4 regions of the Mesorhizobium sp. M7A.F.Ca.US.006.04.2.1 genome follow, and region 1 is predicted to be linked to each of the others. Evidence: predicted binding sites of a transcription regulator. Region 1 holds the regulator's gene; each other region holds the start of a gene.
The links. Region 1 encodes PhoB, which activates phosphate uptake and scavenging genes when phosphate is short. Its sites were predicted from a motif close to TGTCATNNANCTGTCAT; they were not measured.

Region 1 (2,203 bases):
TCGCGCTGGCCGTCCAGGGCATCACCGACACCCGTGCCCGCGCCATGCTGTGGTCGCCGATCACGCCGCACACCGACATCGCCTTCGCCGACATATTCGAAGAGGAGTTCGGCGTCCCCGCCATTATGGAGAACGACTGCAACATGATGGCGGTGGCGCTGCGCTGGCGCGATCCCGATCGTTACCGCGACGATTTCATCGCTATCCTTTTGTCGCACGGCATCGGCATGGGGCTGGTGCTGAAGGGCGAATTGGTCACCGGCCCCCATTCCTCGGGCGGCGAATTCGGCCACATGATTCATCGGCCGAACGGGGCGCTGTGTCGCTGCGGACGGCGCGGCTGCGTCGAAGCCTATGCCGGCAATTATGCCATCTGGCGCAACGCGCGGCAGATGGGCGAGGATGCAGAACCCGTCGCCGATGTCAGCGACGCCGACATGCGCGCCCTGGCTGCCGCCGCCCGCGAGAGGGACGGACCGGAGCGGGAAGCCTACCGCAAGGCTGGCGAAGCGCTCGGCTACGGCCTCGGCAGCCTGTTCGCGCTGATCGATCCGGCCCCCGTCGCCATGGTCGGCGTCAGCGCCGCCGCCTTCGACCTGATCGAGCCGGCATTGCGGCAAGCGATTGCCCAGACCGCCGGCGGCCAGCATTCCAAGTCGATTTCCTTCGACACCGAGCCGAACGAACTGCCGCTGATCCGCGAAGGCTGCGCCATGCGGGCGCTGATCTTCGTCGATCAGGAGATTTTTGCGCCGGGCGTGCAGGCGAGATCCGGTCTCGGCGGCAAGAACGTGGCGTGAGTTCAAACGAGGGAGTTCAGTCCTCGCGAATGGCGTAACCCGCCCCACGGATGGTGCGGATGACATCGGGCATACGGCCGTTGTTGACCGCCTTGCGCAGCCGGCCGACATGCACATCGACCGTGCGTTCGTCGATGTAGATCGTCTCGCCCCAGACATTGTCGAGCAGTTGGCTGCGCGAGAACACGCGGCCTGGATGGCGCATCATGAATTCAAGCAGGCGGAATTCCGTCGGCCCGAGCCGGATTTCGCTCTTCTTGCGATAGACACGGTGCGATTCGCGATCGAGCACGATATCGCCGACCTTGAGCACGCTGGACAGCACTTCCGGCTTGGCCCGGCGCAGCAGCGCCTTGACCCTGGCCATGAACTCCGGCGTCGAGAAAGGCTTGACCAGATAGTCGTCGGCACCGGTCGAGAGGCCGCGCACGCGGTCGCTTTCCTCGCCTCGCGCGGTCAGCATGATGATCGGCAGCCGCTCGGTCTCGGGACGCATCCTTAGCCGGCGGCAGAGTTCGATACCGGAAACCGCAGGCACCATCCAGTCGAGCACCAGAAGGTCTGGAACGTTCTCCTGCAGCCGGATTTCGGCCTCGTCGCCGCGCGTCACCACCTCGACCTGGTAACCTTCGGATTCGAGATTGTAGCGGAGCAGCACGCCTAGCGGCTCCTCATCCTCCACCACCATGATGCGTGGCGCGATCATCGGCTGGTCACCCCTGTCATGCCGCTGGCGCGGACATTGCCGTCTCGTCCTGCTTCGGACGATTGGCTGGCAACTGCGTGCCGGTCAAAACATAATAGGCATTTTCGGCGATGTTGGTCACGTGGTCGCCGATCCGCTCGAGGTTCTTGGCGCAAAACAACAGGTGCGTGCACGCCGTGATGTTGCGCGGATCTTCCATCATGTAGGTCAGCAGTTCGCGGAACACCGATGTGTATTTGACGTCGATGCGTTCATCATTGTTTCTGAGCGTGGCAAGCGCTGCCGCGTCAGCGGCGGCATACTCGTCGACGACCCCCTGCACCTGGATCAGCACCAGCTGCGCCATCGCGTCGATCGAATGCGAAAGGTCGTGCGGCGTGACGCTCAGCCCGACAGTGCCGACGCGCTTGGCGATGTTCTTGGCAAGGTCACCGATGCGCTCGAGGTCGCCGGCCATGCGGATCGAACCGACTACCGCACGCAGATCGTTGGCCATTGGCTGGCGCTTGGCGATCAGCGTGATAGCACGATCGTCCAGCTCGCGCTGGCGTGCATCCATGATGGCGTCGTCGGAAACCACCCGCTGCGCCAGCGCATTGTCCGAATTGAGCAAAGCCCTGGTCGAGCCACCGACCATCGAGCGGGCGAGATCGCCCATGTCGCGGATCAGCTGGCTGATCTGCTCCAGATCCTCATC
Region 2 (2,203 bases), on a different contig from region 1:
TGTCGCTGATGCCGAGCGCCTTCATCACCTGCCAGCCGGAATAGTTGGAGCAGCCGACATAGCGGATCTTGCCCTGGGCAACCAGCGTGTCGAGCGCGCCGATGGTTTCCTCCAGCGGCGTCACGCCATCCCATTCGTGCAGGAAATAGATGTCGATGACGTCGGTCTTGAGCCGCTTCAGGCTCTTCTCGCATTCCCGGATCAGGTGATGGCGCGACAGGCCTTCATCGTTTGGACCTTTGCCGATCCGCATCCGTGCCTTGGAGGCGATCAGCACGTCGCCCTTGCGCTTGCCGCCGAGCGCTTCGCCGATGATTTCTTCGGAAATGCCGTTCGAATAGACATTGGCGGTGTCGATGACATTGATGCCGGCGTCGATACAGAGATCGATCATCCGGCGCGCTTCGTCGAGATCGGTCTTGCCAACCGCCGAAAAAGCACCGGCGCCGCCGAACGTCATGGTCCCCATGGTCAGTGTCGATACTTTCAGGCCGGAACGGCCGAGGGTGCGGTATTCCATGTCGGTCCTCGCGATTGCATTGGGAAAGGGCTGGGGAGGGCGCCCGAAAGTGGCCGCTATTTGTAGGACAATTTGGGCGACGTGTCTCCATGCCAGCGCGGCGGATCGATCATGCCTGGCTGGACCGACGGCGGCGGTGACCATGCTCGCGCTGCAATAAAACCGTCATTGCAGGCCTATATGGAAGTCGGCTCAGGTGTTGCCGTTCCCGGGCTGTAGGCCGGGAGTTTGGGGCGCCGGACGTGGATCGACAGAGCTTGCAAGTGGAGCAGCCGATAATGACCGAGCTAAAACAGAATTCTCCGGCCAGGGATTGGCTTGAAGCCGAGCTCGCCGACACGCTTGACGAAGACTATGAGCTCGAAATGTCGGAGCCGGCGCTGTCGATGGAGATCGCCAAGATCTACAAGAACTCGCATCCGCCTTCGATCGATCGCATGCAGTATTTTCGCGACCTGATCACCCTGCAGTCCGAATTGATCAAGCTGCAGTCCTGGGTCGCCCACCACAAGAAGAAGCTGGTGGTGATCTTCGAGGGACGCGATTCGGCCGGCAAGGGCGGTGTCATCAAACGCATCACCCAGCGCCTCAACCCGCGCATCTGCCGTGTCGTCGCACTGCCGGCGCCGACGGAGCGCGAAAAGTCGCAATGGTATTTCCAGCGCTATGTCCCGTATCTGCCGGCCGGCGGCGAGATCGTGCTGTTCGACCGCTCATGGTACAACCGCTCGGGCGTCGAGCGGGTGATGGGCTTTGCCCAGCCCGATCAGGTCGAAGAATTCTTCCACGACGTGCCGGAATTCGAGCGCATGCTGGTCCGCTCGGGCATCACCGTGGTCAAATACTGGTTCTCGATCACCGACGAGGAACAGCAGATGCGCTTCCTGATGCGCATCCACGATCCGATGAAACAGTGGAAACTGTCGCCGATGGACCTGCAGTCGCGCGTGCGCTGGGAGCAGTACACCAAGGCCAAGGAAGAGACCTTCGCCCGCACCAACATCCCGGAAGCGCCCTGGTTCATCGTCGAGGGCAACGACAAGAAACGCGCGCGGCTGAACTGCATCGACCATCTGCTCAAGCAGCTGCCTTACGAGGAAGTGCCGCACGAGGAGATCACTTTGCCGGAGCGCGTCTTCAACCCCGAATACGAACGCCAGGTGCTGCCGCGCGAGCTCTACGTACCGGAGAAGTATTGAGGCAGACGAAGCTGCGATCTCCCCCACGAGGGGGGAGATTGGCTCTCCACCTTACGCCCGCTTGATGGTGACGTGCGTTGCGAGCGGGGTCGCCACCTGCTCGCTGCAGATATAGCCGAGCTTGAGCATGTCCAGGCCGGCAAAAAGGTTCTCGCCCGTGCCCAGCAGCACCGGCGCGATCGCCAGATGCATCTCGTCGATCAGTTTTTCCTGCAGATATTGCCGTATGGTGGCGACGCCGCCGCCGACCCGCACATCCTTGCCGCCAGCGGCAGCCTTGGCCTGTTCAAGAGCTGAATGGATGCCGTCGATGACGAAGTGGAAAGTGGTGCCGCCCTCCATCGTGATCGGTTCCCGCTTGTGATGGGTCAGCACGAAAACCGGCACATGATAGGGCGGGTTGTCGCCCCACCAGCCTTTCCAGCTGTCGTCAGGCCATTCGCCGCGGATCGGTCCGAACATGTTGCGGCCGAGGATCCAGGCG
Region 3 (2,203 bases), on a different contig from region 1:
ACGGCAATTGGCCAATGCCGTAATTCATGCCGGACTTGACGATATCGCCAAGCCCGCCGGACGATTCGGTCATGATCCCGCATTCGCCCGCAAGGAAGATCTGCTTGGCTTCGGAGGTGCGGCCGCCATATTTGAAGGTGCCGTCCTTGGCGAGGTCCGCCAGCGCCTGGAAATGGTTGACGAAAATCGGCGCGTTGATCTTGAGCTCGACATCGCCGCCGGCCAGACCGTTCTGCTGGGTGGCCCATGACACGTCATTCCAGGCCGCGAAATTCTCCAGATGTATCCAGGTCAGCCAGGTCGAGGTGTAGCCGCAGGCGGCCGCGCCGCTCGCCTTGATCTTCTTGGCGTCTTCCCACACTTCATTCCAGGTCTTGGGTGGGCTATCGACGTCGAGACCAGCCTTCTTGAAGATATCCTTGTTGTAATAAAGGATCGGCGAGGAGGAGTTGTAGGGGAAGGAGAGCATGGTGCCGTCCGGCTTCGAATAATAGCCGACTATGCCTGGCAGATACTGGCTCTTGTCGAAGGTCATTCCAGCGCTGGTCAACACATCGGCTGCGGGCTTGATGGCACCTTCGGCCGCCATCATCACGCCGGTGCCGACGTCGAACACCTGGATGATGTCTGGCGCCTGGCCCGCGCGGTAGGCGGCAATGCCGGCATTCAGCGTCTCGGGATACGTGCCTTTGAACACCGGAACGAGCTCATAGTCGCTCTGGCTGGCATTGAAATCTTTGGAGATCTTGTCGACGACTTCGGCATTGGCGCCAGTCATGGCGTGCCACCAACTGATCTGCGTGACGGCAAAAGCGGAGGTTGAGGAAAGCATCATAAAGGTAGCGGCAACACCGGCCGCGAAGCCGAAGGACTTCATGTTTCATCTCCCGTTTGTCATTGGCGAAAGGGGGCACTCCCGCGAAGGCAATATGTGTCGCTCATGACAATCAGACAACGGTTTTGTTGCAGATCGACGAACTTCACCCTTTACCTGACGCAACGCTCGCCTCCGCTTGGAGGCATGGAGAGCGATACGGTTAGCCGGCTTAGCGCGACGACAAGCGCGCCAGGAAGCACCGTCGGGACTGTCAAGCTGGCTTTCGGCGTGTCAGCCCTGATTGCAGCCGCAGCAACCCGAAGAGACACGCCAAGGTTGCAGCCGACTTTATCGATCCCTCAACGGCAACGCGCTACTCGATACTGCTGCCCTGTTTATTTCCAAAGCTCAGGTGAAATAAATGCTGACGGTCTACAATTGTATCGTCAACGAACACGATCTGAGACTGGTCGCACTCGCCGCGCTGATCTGCGGAATTTCCTGCTTCTCTGCTGTCAACCTGCTTCAGCACATAAGCCGTTCCACAGATCGGAACCGGCTTGCCTGGCTGATGATCGCGGCCACTTCGACCGGCTTTGGCATCTGGGCAACGCACTTCATCGCCATGCTCGCATTCACACCGGGCATACCCAGTGCTTATGATCCGGCACTCTCCGTGCTTTCGCTCGCTGCTTCGGTCACTTTGACGGCAGCCGGCATGTGGATCGCCACCTTGCGGGATGAGTTCGACTATCATCTCGTCGGCGGCGCCGTGCTGGGCGGCGGTATCGCAGCCATGCACTACATCGGCATGGCGGCGTTCGAGGTTCAGGGCCGTATCGAGTGGAACCTGTTGCTTGTCGCCGTTTCCCTGCTGGCCGGCGTAACGCTCGCGGCGCTGGCGCTGCGTGTCGTGCAGCGCCGCCCCTCCTTGAAGGCGACATCCGGCGGCGCGGTGCTGCTGACGCTGGCGATCTGCACTCTGCATTTCATCGGTATGGGTGCCGTCTCCATCTTCCCCGATCCCTCGATCGTCATATCCGAATACACGATCGAGCCGACCTCGCAGGCTTTCGCCGCCGCCGCCGCCACACTGGTGATCCTGGTTCTGTCGGCATCGGCGCTGTGGATCGATTTGCGCTTCCGTCGCCAGAAGCTCGAGGTCGACCGCATGCACGGCCTGGCCAATGCCGCCGTGGAGGGGCTGATCGTCTGCGACGGCAACCGCATCATCAGTGCCAATGACAGCATTGCGGCACTGACGGGCATCGCAACAGCGACGCTGAACGGAATGCAGCTTGGCGATCTCTTCGGATCCGATATGTCGGGCTTCGGCGAACAGCCGCAGGAGGCCGAATTGAGCGGTCGCGATGGCACGAGCATTCC
Region 4 (2,203 bases), on a different contig from region 1:
GTCCATCTTGGTGGCACCGAGCAGGTCGGCGGCGCGGCGCGTCTCGATCAGCACGTCGGCCTGGCCAGTGAAACCGTTTTCAGCCGTCAGCGGTCCCTGGCCGAAGACGATCGGCAGCCATTCGACCGTGCCATCTTCGGCGAACCTGGCGACATGCAGCGTGCCATCATCGAGCAGGTCCCTGTTGGCGGCATGATCGTTCGGATCGAACGCGGCCTTGGTCACGAACTTGTAGACATAGTCGAAGCGCTCGTCGTCACCGAGATAGAAGACGACGCGGCCGTCCCTGGCGACAATCGATTCGGCGCCCTCATGCTTGAAGCGGCCCATGGCGGTGCGCTTCCTCGGCGTCGAGGTCGGGTCGTTGACATCGACCTCGACGATCCAGCCGAAGCGGTTGGCCTCATTGGGCTCCTTGGCGAGGTCGAAACGCTCGTAATGCGCCGCCCATTCATAGGCGCCTTCGGGAATGCCGAGACGCTTGTAGTTCGCGGCTTCCTTGTGGCCTTCCGGCAACTCGCCGGAGAAATAGCCATGGATGTTCTCCTCGGCCATCACATAGGTGCCCCAGGGCGTGACGCCGCCGGCGCAATTGTTGAACGTGCCGAACACCTTGGTGCCGGACGGATCGGCATTGGTCTTGACGCGGTCATGGCCGGCAACCGGACCGGACAGCGCCATTTCGGTGTTGGAGGTGATGCGGCGATTGAGCTTGCCGTCGCGCACCACCTGCCATTTGCCTGATGTCTTGCGGATCTCGACGATGGTGCCGCCGTGAGCTGCCATCTCGACATCGACCTGCTCCTTCGAGAGGGGTGCGACTTCGGCCGACTTCTTGCCGTCCTTCTGGACGATCTTCACGATGCCCGGGAACATCAGATGCGGATTGGTGTATTCGTGGTTGACCACCAGCAGGCCATGTTCGGCCGAGCCGTCGATGGGGATGTAGCCGACATAATCGTTGTTGTAGCCGAACTGTTTCGCCTGGGCCTCGGCCGACTGTTTCGTCGGGTCGAAGTCGGGCGAATCGGCAAACAGCGGATCGCCCCAGCGCAGCAGCACATCGGCATCGTAACCCGGCGCGACGTGGTGCTTGTCGTCGATGCCGGCCTCGAGTTCGTCGAACGTGAAGGCCGAGCCTTCAGCGGCCCGGGCCTCGTCGGCGCTGATCAGCGCCAGCGGGCTGACGGTGGCGGCGATGGCCGAGACAGCCAGCGAACCCTTGAGGAAGCCGCGGCGCGAGAACCGCGCGGCGATGATCTCGCCCATGGTGCGGTTGTCGGAAGCGTTGATGGCCGGGCCGTCGTTTTCCTCGAGCAGGCTGGTGCGGAATCGGGTGTCGGGGGAGCGAAGGTCAGTCATGGCTTGCCTCTGGCTGTTGGATTGGCTGGAGCGTGGGTACCTGTTTGACCCCCTTATAATCGCCGGATCACATTTTCGTGACATCGGGAGACCTTTCAGACGCGACAGGCATTGCGCGCAGCGCTGGCTAAGCATTCCCGCAGACCGTGAACTGCTCCAGAATCGCCGGTTCGAGATGAAAGGAGACCTTAGGCGGCATCTTGGCCGCGCATCCCGCGACGGCGGACGACATCAGTCGTTTGCAAAAAACAGATCAACGGGCAACTGCACCCTCGACAAGTCACCTCCGCCGCCCCCGGCGGAGGTGACTTGATGTTCGGCGTCTGCCGTCGTCAGGCATCGGGAAAGCCAGTCTCCCGTTTAGCGATGGCGGTCACGGCGCCGTTCATGCGAAGCTAATGTAGCATATACTTGGGACTTTAGTCCAACCTTGCGCTTGCAATGGTCCTGGTTGACAACCGCAACGGTCGGAGGTCGCTTCCGGGCGCCGCGTCTTTCGGCAATGTTGGTTGCACTGCAACGTTGGGGTGGGGCGCGCCGGACTCAGTCGTCGGAGATCAGAATGCACAGATCGGTCACGACCCGTTTCACGACCCGTTGTTGCCGGCTGGCGCTCAAATCGGCAGCGGCGCTGGTGTTGACGATTGCGCCCTATCAAATTGTCCTGGACGGCTCCGTTTCCGGCATCCACACCGCCAGCGCATACGCCAAGGGTGGCGGTAACAGTGGCGGCGGTGGTGGTGGCAACAGTGGGGGCGGCAACGGCGGCAATTCCGGCGGAAGCAATAGCGGGAACAGCGGCAACGGCAATGGGAATAACGGCAACAGCGGCAATAACGGC

Region 2: ppk2 (polyphosphate kinase 2) is a predicted target of PhoB. The motif match lies at 673-689, and genes of this name have one in related genera.
Region 3: ugpB (sn-glycerol-3-phosphate ABC transporter substrate-binding protein UgpB) is a predicted target of PhoB. The motif match lies at 941-957, and genes of this name have one in related genera.
Region 4: EN925_RS05680 (PhoX family phosphatase) is a predicted target of PhoB. The motif match lies at 1,429-1,445, and genes of this name have one in related genera.

The regions. Positions count from the first base shown of each region.
Region 1 covers NZ_RZQA01000559.1:1,225-3,427, reverse strand. The annotation lists gene EN925_RS25160 (ROK family protein) at 1-800, shown strand, start outside; gene phoB (phosphate regulon transcriptional regulator PhoB) at 817-1,506, opposite strand; gene phoU (phosphate signaling complex protein PhoU) at 1,523-2,203, opposite strand, start outside.
Region 2 covers NZ_RZQA01000646.1:223-2,425, forward strand. The annotation lists partial or broken gene EN925_RS27175 (aldo/keto reductase) at 1-520, opposite strand, end outside; gene ppk2 (polyphosphate kinase 2) at 799-1,719, shown strand; gene EN925_RS27185 (dihydrofolate reductase family protein) at 1,771-2,203, opposite strand, start outside.
Region 3 covers NZ_RZQA01000035.1:843-3,045, reverse strand. The annotation lists gene ugpB (sn-glycerol-3-phosphate ABC transporter substrate-binding protein UgpB) at 1-877, opposite strand, end outside; partial or broken gene EN925_RS03620 (diguanylate cyclase) at 1,239-2,203, shown strand, end outside.
Region 4 covers NZ_RZQA01000063.1:2,067-4,269, forward strand. The annotation lists gene EN925_RS05680 (PhoX family phosphatase) at 1-1,362, opposite strand, end outside; gene EN925_RS05685 (hypothetical protein) at 1,925-2,203, shown strand, end outside.